Regions from separate parts of the Luteibacter sp. 329MFSha genome, predicted to be linked through region 1. Evidence: predicted binding sites of a transcription regulator. Region 1 holds the regulator's gene; each other region holds the start of a gene.
The links. The regulator FliA, encoded in region 1, starts transcription of late flagellar genes. The targets are predictions, from matches to a motif close to TAAAGTTTNNCNNNCNNNGGCCGATAA.
Positions count from the first base shown of each region.

Region 2: a site for FliA is predicted at 1,162-1,188, ahead of BMW54_RS18045 (methyl-accepting chemotaxis protein). Genes of this name have one in related genera too.
Region 3: a site for FliA is predicted at 1,784-1,810, ahead of BMW54_RS06195 (GGDEF domain-containing protein). Genes of this name have one in related genera too.

Region 1 is NZ_FOJE01000001.1:151,021-154,263, forward strand. Features, by position in the region: gene flhF (flagellar biosynthesis protein FlhF) at 1-106, shown strand, start outside; gene BMW54_RS00715 (P-loop NTPase) at 171-1,046, shown strand; gene BMW54_RS00720 (RNA polymerase sigma factor FliA) at 1,043-1,774, shown strand; gene cheY (chemotaxis response regulator CheY) at 1,835-2,236, shown strand; gene BMW54_RS00730 (protein phosphatase CheZ) at 2,245-2,886, shown strand; gene BMW54_RS00735 (chemotaxis protein CheA) at 2,895-3,243, shown strand, end outside.
Region 2 is NZ_FOJE01000005.1:223,727-226,969, forward strand. Features, by position in the region: gene BMW54_RS18045 (methyl-accepting chemotaxis protein) at 1-1,131, opposite strand, end outside; gene BMW54_RS18050 (DksA/TraR family C4-type zinc finger protein) at 1,254-1,520, opposite strand; gene BMW54_RS18055 (alpha-L-fucosidase) at 1,620-3,086, opposite strand; gene BMW54_RS18880 (hypothetical protein) at 3,198-3,243, opposite strand, start outside.
Region 3 is NZ_FOJE01000001.1:1,407,506-1,410,748, forward strand. Features, by position in the region: gene egtB (ergothioneine biosynthesis protein EgtB) at 1-1,153, opposite strand, end outside; gene BMW54_RS06190 (DUF427 domain-containing protein) at 1,180-1,557, opposite strand; gene BMW54_RS06195 (GGDEF domain-containing protein) at 1,844-3,243, shown strand, end outside.

The DNA.
Region 1 (3,243 bases):
CAAGCTCGTCTGCCTCGCCGCGCAGCTCCTCAAGCAGCGCAACGACGAACCCGACGACGCCGTCCTGGCCGAACGGTTCGGCCTCTCACCCCCGGCGATGGCCTGACCGGCCGCGCCGCACCCGCCCGACTCCCTGCGTGACTCCGTCCCATTCCTGCAGTGATCTTTCTATGAACACACACGTCGATACGACCCAGGCCGCCGGCCTCAACTGGCTCGCCGACCGCCGGCCCACCCGCAGCATCGCGATCGCGGGCGGCAAGGGCGGCGTCGGCAAGACCACGGTGGCCGTGAACCTCGGCATGGCGCTGGCCATGGGCGGGCGCGACGTGCTGTTGCTGGATGCCGACCTCGCGATGGCGAACATCGACGTGCTCCTCGGCCTCCAGCCCACGCGGCACCTCGGGCACATGCTCGAAGGCGAATGCGCCATCGAGGACCTGGTGCTCCCGGCCGCGCACGGCCTGAAGGTCATCCCGGCCACGTCCGGCGCCCGTCGCATGGCCCAGCTGCCGAACATCGAGCACGCCGCGGTCATCCGCGCGTTCGACGAGTACACGTTGCCCCCCGAATACCTGATCGTCGACACGGCCGCCGGCATCTCCGACAGCGTGTCGATGTTCGCCGCGGCGTCCGACGAGGTGGTGGTGGTCGTCTGCGACGAGCCGGCCTCGCTGACCGACGCCTATGCCCTGATCAAGGTCATGAGCCGGGAGTTCGCGGTCAACCGCTTCCGCATCGTGGCGAACATGGTCCGGCACGCCCAGGAAGGCCGCCAGCTGTTCGAGAAGCTGTCCCGGGTCACCAACCGCTTCCTCGACGTGTCGCTCGATTTCATGGGGATGGTGCCGCACGACGAGTACCTGCGCCAGGCCATCCGCCGCCAGGCGGCGGTCGTCGACGCCTGGCCGAGCAGCCGCTCCGCGGTCGGATTCAAGAATCTGGCCAGGTCGGTCGATACATGGGGTGAACCCGAGCCCCGTGCGCAGGGCCGTATCGGTTTCTTCGCCGAACGGTCCCACCTGGGGGGAGGGCTGCCACTGTGAGCGTCGCGACCGAATACCTGGAGATCACGCGGATTCCGCCTGACCAACTGGTGAGGACTCACGCGCCGCTGGTGCGTCGCATCGCCTATCACCTGATGGGCAGGCTGCCGCCAAGCGTGGATGCGAACGACCTCATGCAGGCCGGGATGATCGGACTGCTCGAGGCCGCGAGGAATTATTCGCCGACTCGCGCGGCCAGCTTCGAAACCTATGCGGGCATCCGCATACGTGGCGCCATGCTGGACGAACTGCGCAAGACGGACTGGACCCCGCGCTCCGTCCACCGGAAGTTGCGCGAGGTGGCGGAGGTGACGAGGCAGATCGAAAACGAGACGGGCGCGGATGCCGAAGACGCGGAAGTGATGAAGCGGCTGGGCATCGACGCCATGGAATACAACCAGATCCTGGCCGACGCGGCGAGCGCGCGGTTGCTGAGCCTGACGGCGCCCGAAGGCGACGAGGGCGCGGCGATCGACGTCGCGGACCCGGACGCCACGGGCCCGGAAGGATTGTTCGAGCAGGAAGGCCTGCGCGACGCGCTGGCGCAGTCCATCGACGGACTGCCCGAGCGCGAGAAGCTGGTCATGTCGCTGTACTACGATGAAGAACTCAACCTGAAGGAAATCGGTGCGGTGCTGGGGGTGAGCGAATCGCGGGTGTGCCAGATCCATGGCCAGGCCCTGATCCGCCTCCGTGCACGCATGTCGGGTTGGAAAGACAAGCATTGACGGCATCCCGGTGCCGTCGCCGGTAAGAAGCACGCGCGGTCAGCAAGGCGGAGACGAGTTTTGGACAAGAACATGAAGATCCTCGTGGTGGACGATTTCTCCACCATGCGACGCATCGTCAGGAACCTGCTGGTGGAGCTCGGCTTCACCAACACCCTGATCCAGGAAGCCGAAGACGGCAACGCGGCCCTCGCGATGCTGCGCTCGCAATCCTTCGACCTCGTGGTCACCGACTGGAACATGCCCAACATGACGGGCATCGAGCTCCTGCGCGCCATCCGCGCGGACGCCGCGCTCAAAGCGTTGCCGGTGCTGATGGTCACCGCCGAGAACAATCGCGACCAGATCATCGCCGCCGCGCAGAGCGGCGTGAACGGCTACGTCGTGAAGCCGTTCACGGCCGTCACGCTGAAGGAAAAACTCGACAAGATCTTCGAGCGGCTCGCCGCGGCCGCCGGCTAAGGATGACGATGAACACGATGCTTTCCAGCGGCCGCGATGTCGCCCCCGAACTGCGCGAACTTTTCGAGGCCGACGACACCGTGGCCTTCGAGCACGCGCTCGACAACCTCCTGCGCACGCGCGAGCAGCACATCTTCCTCGCGCTCGGTCACCTCGCGCGCGACCTGCACGAGTCGGCGCGGCGCCTTGCCGCCGATATCTCCACCGACGGCGTCCCGGGCAACATGAGCGACGCGCGCAAGCATCTGCGCGACGTCCTCGAGATGAGCTCGCAGGCGGCCCACCGCACGCTCGACTTCAGCGAGAAGCTGCGCCCCCAGGCGCAGGCGCTGGCCCGCCAGGCCGACGAGGTGCTCGTGCTCGACCAGGCCGATCCGGCGTTCGCCAGCAACGCCACGGCACTGGCCGTGCGCGTGGGCGACTTCGCGCAGAGCTGCGACATCGGGTTCGGCGAAATGGTCGAAGCCCAGTCCTGGCAAGACCTCTCCGGCCAGCGCGTGGCGCAGGTCGAGGCGTTCATGGCGAAGGTCGAATCCTCGCTCGTGGAGCTGGTGCGACTCACCGGGTCGCTCGCGGGCGGCGCGGCACCGGCGGCCGACAAGGTCAGCCAGGACGAAGTGGACCGCCTGCTCAGCGAATTCGGGTTCTGAGCGCGCTTATGAGCGTGGAGCTGGACAACGAGCTTCTCAACGTCTTCCTCATCGAGGCGCGGGAACTGCTCGAGAGCCTGGGCGAACAGCTGGTGGACCTTGAGTCCACGCCCGGCGACGTCGAACTGCTGAACGCGGTGTTCCGCGCGTTCCATACCGTCAAGGGTGGCGCGGGCTTCCTCGGCCTCAATCCGATGGTCGAGCTGTGCCATCGCGCGGAAGATCTCCTCAACGAGGCCCGCAACGGGGCGATCGTGCTCGATGCGGGCTTCATGGACGCGCTGCTGGAATCGCTCGACCTGCTCAACGACATGATGCGCGCCGCCGACGGTGGCGTGCCGATCGAAGCCGCGCCCC
Region 2 (3,243 bases), on a different contig from region 1:
GTTCGTCTGGAAGGCGACCTGGTCGACCAGGTCCAGAACCTCGGTCATGCGTTCGCTGTTGTGGCGGATGGCATGCATCGTGTCGATCGCGGCACCGGCGATGTCCCGACCCTGTTCCGTGAGTTCGCGCGCCTCGCCGACGGCGCCGTTGGCCTGCGTGGCCTGACCGAGGCCGGACGCGACGGCGGCGGCCATCTCGCGCATCGAGCGCGTGGTGTGGTCGACATGCGCGGCCTGGATGCGCGTGCGTTCGCTGAGCGCGTCGTTGCCGTGTTCGATCCCCGACGCGGCCTCCGCGACGAGCGCGGCACGATGACGGACGTGGGACACGACGCGCACGAGCTGCGCATCCATGTGCGAGAGCGAGGCAAGCAGGCGGCCCACCTCGTCGTCCCGGCCGACGTCGATGCGCTCGCCGAGGCGTCCCTGCGCGATGGCGGCGGCGACATCGGCGGCCTGACGCAGCCGGCGTCCCAGCGAGACGATGATCGCGACGTCGACCGTACCGGCGAGGACGAGGGCGACGCCGAGCAGCACCGACGACCAGACCGCGCCGCGACGGATCTCCGCGTGCTGCGCGTCCACCGCGGCCTTGCCGCCGTCGAGCGCGAGGGCGAACAGGTTGGAGAAGTCGCTCTTCAGGGGCACGACCGCCGCCTGCACGTCGTTCGACAGCTGCAACTGGGCGAGGTCGTATTGCTCCGCCCTGAGCAGCTCGAGCACCGCGTCCACCGCGTCGTCGGCGGCCTTGCGATGCGCGGCGGCGAGCTGGACGAGCTTCGCCTGGTCCCGGCCGAGGGCGCTGGCCTCGAGCGAGCGCCACTGGCGATCGATGCGCTTGCGGTCCGTGCCTATGGATGTCGCCGCATCGTCGAGCGCCGAGGGCAGCCGCGTCAGCGTCGCGTGGACCAGTGCGTCGAGCAGGTCGTTGTAATCGTTCTGGATGTGGCCGACGTCGGCGACCGGGGCGAGCGTGCCGCCAACGACGTCGTTGAGCCGGCGGTCGGCGGTGCGCAACTGCGCGCCACCCACGATCCACAGGGCGAGCAGAAGAAGGATCGTGCCAGCGAGCCGGAGCACCAGCCGGGTACGGAGCGTCAGGGTCGGAACGGAAAACCGGGGGAGGCGCATGGAAAGCTCGAGGGGAACGGGGAACCCTCGATGTCGGCGCCAAGCCCGCCGACTTTAGCGATTTTCGGCATATTTCGTTTTTATTTCAATAACTTGGCAGCGGGAAGACAGAGCAATGAGGCTCAGCGCAACTGGCTGTCCTTGCTGCCGCGGCGGTTGTACCCGGCGAAGGCGGCTTCGTCCCGATCGGCGGCTTCCTGGCAGGCGACGCACAGGCGCACGCCCGGGACGGCCTTGCGGCGCGCCTCGGGAATCGGGTTGTCGCACTCCTCGCAGCGCTCGAGGCTCGGCCCCCTCGCCATGCGGCTACGGGCACGCTTCACCGCGTCTTCGACGGTGGCGTCGATCTGGTCCTGAACGGCCGTGTCGCCGGCCCAACCGGTCGCCATGGGTCACCTCCGGGGGACTCGCACTTTCCCCCTAAGATGGTGGCAAACCCTTGGTTTTAAAGGCGTGACGAGGGCGTTGGTCCGCCCTCGCCGTCCTCCTCAGCCTTTCCTCGGTTCGTCGTAGATCCCGAACTCGGTGACGCCGGGCTGCTTGCCCGTCACCGACAGCCGCACGCGTTTCGCCGTCGTGCGCGGAATTTCATGGAACTGGTAATGCGCCGGCTTCGTTCCCGATACCAGCGTCACCCAGGCACCGTCGCGCTCGACCTCGACCCTGTAGGTGGCGATGCGGCTCGCATCCCCGTAACCCTCGGCATGCAGCGGCTCGACGATGGACAGCGTGTTGAACGACACCGGCGCGTCGAAGCGCACCTCGATCCACGCATCCTCCTTGCCGCGATCCGCGAGCCAGTAGCTGCGGAAATCGTCGTCGAAGGCCTGGTCGGGCCCGACCGCCTCGTCGCTCGCGCTGGCCCAGGCGGGCCGCCCCGCCGCGAGGTCGGGAGTGGTGACGGTCACCGAGCGCGCGATCTTCGGCGCGGGACCGGGGTTCTTCCACAGGCGCCCGATCTCCGCCAGCCGGGCCACGGCGTTGTCGTCGAAGCGGCCGCCGCGGTTGGGCGCGACGTTGAGGATCAGGTTGCAGTGGTTGTCGTTGAACGGCTTCAGCCACTCCTCGACGATGGTCTTCGCCGAGGCGAGCTCGGCCGTCGGGTAGGCCTTCTTCCAGAACCAGTCGCTCTGCAGCGTGGTGCCCGACTGCGACGGCACGGGGCTGTCCGGCGGAATCTTCTGACCCGCATGCTGCTCGTACTGCTTGATGTCCGTGTAGTACAGGGCGGTGCCGGGATAGCTGCCCGCGTTGTGATCGGTGAGCAGGCAATCGGGCTGCAGCGTTTTGACGAGGTCGTAGATCTCGCGGTACGCCAGCTCCGCGTACGAGATGCGCGACCAGGAGGCGTTCCAGCCATCGAGGATCAGCGCCGTCAGCGGTCCGTAGTTCGTGAGCAGCTCGGTGATCTGCGCCTTGATCAGCGCGATCTTCTCCGGCGTGACGGTGCGCGCGCGGATGTCCTGGCGCAGGTCGAGGATCGAGAAGTACAGGCAGACGCCAAGGCCGGCCTTGCGGAACGAATCGACGTAGCGCCGCACGACGTCATGCGGATACGACGACTGCATGACGTTGGCGCTCGACGTCTTCGTCGGCCACAGGCAGAAGCCGTCGTGATGCTTCGTCGTCAGGCACGCATAGCCCATGTTCGCGCTCTTCGCCGCGCGCGCCCATTGGTCGGTGTCCAGGTGCTTCGGATCGAACAGCTTCGGCGAGAGCGTCGGATCGCCCCATTCGCGCTCCTCGAACGTCGCCATGTTCAGATGGATGAACATGCCGAAGCGCATGTCGAGGAAGGCCTGCTGCCGTTCGAGGAGGCGCTGCGGGTCCACGACGGTGTGTGACCCCTCGGAGCGTGAGGCAACCGGGGACGCCATCGCCCGTCCGATCGTCGTCATGCCGCCGCCGAGCGCGCCGGCCACCGCCAGCGCCTTCGCGAAATCGCGTCGATTCAATGGACCGCTCCCTTGGTGTGCGATCCCCGACTGTCGCGGCGGGGGCGTGGCTTGTCAACGCGACGGCATCACATCCCGGAGCATCGCGCCCAGGTGCGCTCCAACCATCGGTTATTCGTCGTCCTGCGGCATGCGGTGCTGCGGGTCGCCCGAGCCC
Region 3 (3,243 bases), 1.3 Mb from region 1:
CGTGGCCGGCCGGCGTCACGCAGGCGCCGCCCCGCAGCACCATCTGGCCGCTCATGAACTTGCCGTTGTACTCGCCCACGGCGTCGTCCGCCGGTTTGAAGCCGGGGTACGGCGCGTACGCGCTCGCGGTCCACTGCCAGGCCACGTCGTCGATCTGGCGCAGGTCGTCGCGCGTGCGAACGGCGTGCTCCCATTCGGCTTCGGTCGGCAGCCGCGCGGCGGCCCAGCGGGCGAACGCGTCGGCCTCGTAATAGCTGACGTGCACGACGGGGGCGTCGGGATCCACCGGACGCCAGCCGCCGGGGGTCATGTGCGACCAGGCGGTGCCGTCGTGCTGCCAGTACAGCGGCGCGTCCCAGCCTTCCTCCTGGCATTGCGCCCAGCCATCGGACAGCCACAGTTCCGGACGCCGGTAGCCGCCCTGCGCGATGAAGGCCAGCCACTGACCGTTCGTCACCAGGCGGTCGGCGATCTCGAAGGGCTCGAGCCAGACCGTATGCGCGGGACCTTCGTTGTCGAAGGCGAAGGCCCCGTTCTTCACGCCGATCGGCACCGGCCCTCCACCGACCGGGCGGAACCCCGCGACGCCCTCGGAGGGAAGCCCCGGCCACGCCGGATCGAACGCCGGTTTCAGTGGCGATTGCGCGAACAGGTGCTGCACGTCCATCACCAGGAGCTCCTGATGCTGCTCCTCATGAGCGAGGCCCAGCTCGAAGAGCGCCGCGAGGTCCGCGGACAAGCCCTGTGCCAGAAGCACGCGCATGTGGGCGTCGACATGCTCGCGATACGCCAGCACGTGCTCCGTCGCCGGACGCGTGAGCAGCCCGCGCATGGGCCGCGGGTGGCGGGGGCCCACCGCGTCGTAGTACGAGTTGAAGAGGTAGCCGAAGTCCGGGTCGAAGACGCCGTAACCCGGAAGGTTCGGACCGAGCAGGAAGGTTTCGAAGAACCACGTCGTGTGCGCCAGGTGCCACTTCGCCGGACTGGCATCGGGCATCGACTGCACCACCATGTCTTCCGCCCCCAGCGAGGCGACGAGGGCGAGCGTGCGGGCCCTGACCGTGTCGAAACGGTCGGCCGTCGAGGCGGCGGCGGGTCCTGGCCGCGCGGCGGCGGCGCCGGGCGGCGCGGGGGTGTCGAACATGGCGTGCATGGGGAACTCCGTGGTGCGGCGGGGTATCAGTCCGGCGTGTGCTCGATGCTGACGCGGTCCGCGTAGAAGGCGAGGTGGTCCCGGATCGGCGCCACGGCGTCGTAGGGGGCCTCGTAGGTCCAGATGGCGTCGGTGGCGCCGGGCGCGTCGCCCGGGAGGCTGAAATACGACGCCTCGCCCTTGTACGGGCAGTAGGTGTGGGTATCGCTGCGGCGCAGCGCCTCCATTCGCGCGTCGTCGCGCGGCAGGTAGAAGACGGGGCGATAGCTCGCCTCCCGCAACACGAGGGCGGCGCGGGAGTCGACGATCACCTCGTCGCCGTAGCGGACGACGACACGGCCACCGGCTGGTTCGACGGTGATGGGATGATCGGGACCGGGGATCCTGCGGGGACGTTCGGACATGGCGCGTTCCTCTTTCCTCAGGGGGTCTCCCCATCCTGCGACCCATGGGCGGCGAATCCAAGTCGACTGCCCGGAACAGGTGAGATTACCGATTCGCATGAATCGCGATCTTGTACGGTTTTCGCCGTTTCCGCGGCATGCTTGCCGGACTTCTTCACACATGGCCACCCCGCGCCTTTACCATGGCGCTGCGTCCTCCGGGGGGAGGCGGATGAGCCCGCGTGCCTAAACATCCCGACGAGCCGGCCGATATGACTACCAGGTTGCAGGTGGCGGGAGGCTCGCCATGAAAGCCCGGATCGCCGCGGTCGCTATCGCCGCGGCTCATGCTCTGGCGTTGCTCACCGTGCCGCTCCCCGGCATGGCGATTTCGTATGTCTTCTTTTTCGGCGTCGCCGCCCTCGCGATGGGCAGCGTCGTGTACGCCTGGACGCGCTCCGGCACCCCGCGCGACCGGCGCTGGTGGCTGCTGCTGGCCAGCCTCGCGCTGTGGATGACCGGCATGGCGTTATCGGCACGGCAGAACTACGTGCTGGACAACTCGAATCCCGCGCCCGGCGACAGCATGTTCTTCTACATCCTGTACGTGCTGCCGGTGCTGGTTTCCGTTTCGTCCGCGCCGGTGGCCGCGCGAAAGCGCTGGGCGATGTCGATCGACCTCGTCCTGGCGACGCTCCTGGGCGTGCTGTTCTACGTGCGCACGTTCTCCATCGTCTCCGTGCAGGGGGCCATGGGCACGCAACAGGCGACCGACGTCGCCTACATGCTCGATTTCGAGAACGCGTGCCTCGCCATGGCGGCGCTGCTGCGATACGTCGCCACCGACCGCAAGGACGATCACTTCTTCTTCCGCGGCGTCACGGCGTTCTTCGTGACGTATGCGATCTGCGGTTACGTCTACAACCACCACGTCGCGCTGGCCGGTCATCCGGAGTTCGGCACATCGCCGTTCGACGCCCTGCTCGACCTGCCCTTCCTCGCGCTGTTCATCGCCGCGGTCACGCGCCAGCCGCAACGCCACTGGCACCCGCCCGTCTACCTCGTGCGCTTCGTGCAGAGCGCCAGCCCCACGTTCCTCGCCATGAGCGTGCTCGGCTTCGGCCTGATGGTGATCCCCGGCTATCCCACGCTGGGCATCGTCGGCGCGATCGCCGCGGTGATCGGGATCGGCCTGCGCGGCACGCTCGCCCAGGTCGACCTCGTCGAGGAGGAATTCCGCCTTTCGCGCAGTCGCGACGAGTTGCAGGGCCTCGTCTTCGTCGACAGCCTCACCGGGCTCGCCAACCGTCGGGCGCTCGACGAGCGCCTCTTGCGCGAATGGCACCGCCAGGGCCAGCAGGAGCCGATCGCGCTGCTCATGATCGACGTCGACTTCTTCAAGGAATACAACGACCGCTTCGGCCACCTCGCCGGCGACGAATGCCTGCGCGCCCTCGCCGCGGGCATGCTGGCGCATGGCACGCGCGCCGGCGATTTCATCGCGCGTTTCGGCGGCGAGGAGTTCGCCGTCGTTGCGCCCGGTACGCGTCCCGGGGAGGCGCTCGCGCTGGCCGAGTCCCTGCGCACGCACGTCGAGTCGTTGCAGATCGCGCACCCGGCGAGCCCATTCCAGCGCCTGACGATCAGCATCGGGGTCGGCCTGGCGCATCCAAGCTCCGACGGCGGCCCCCTGGACCTGCTCAATGC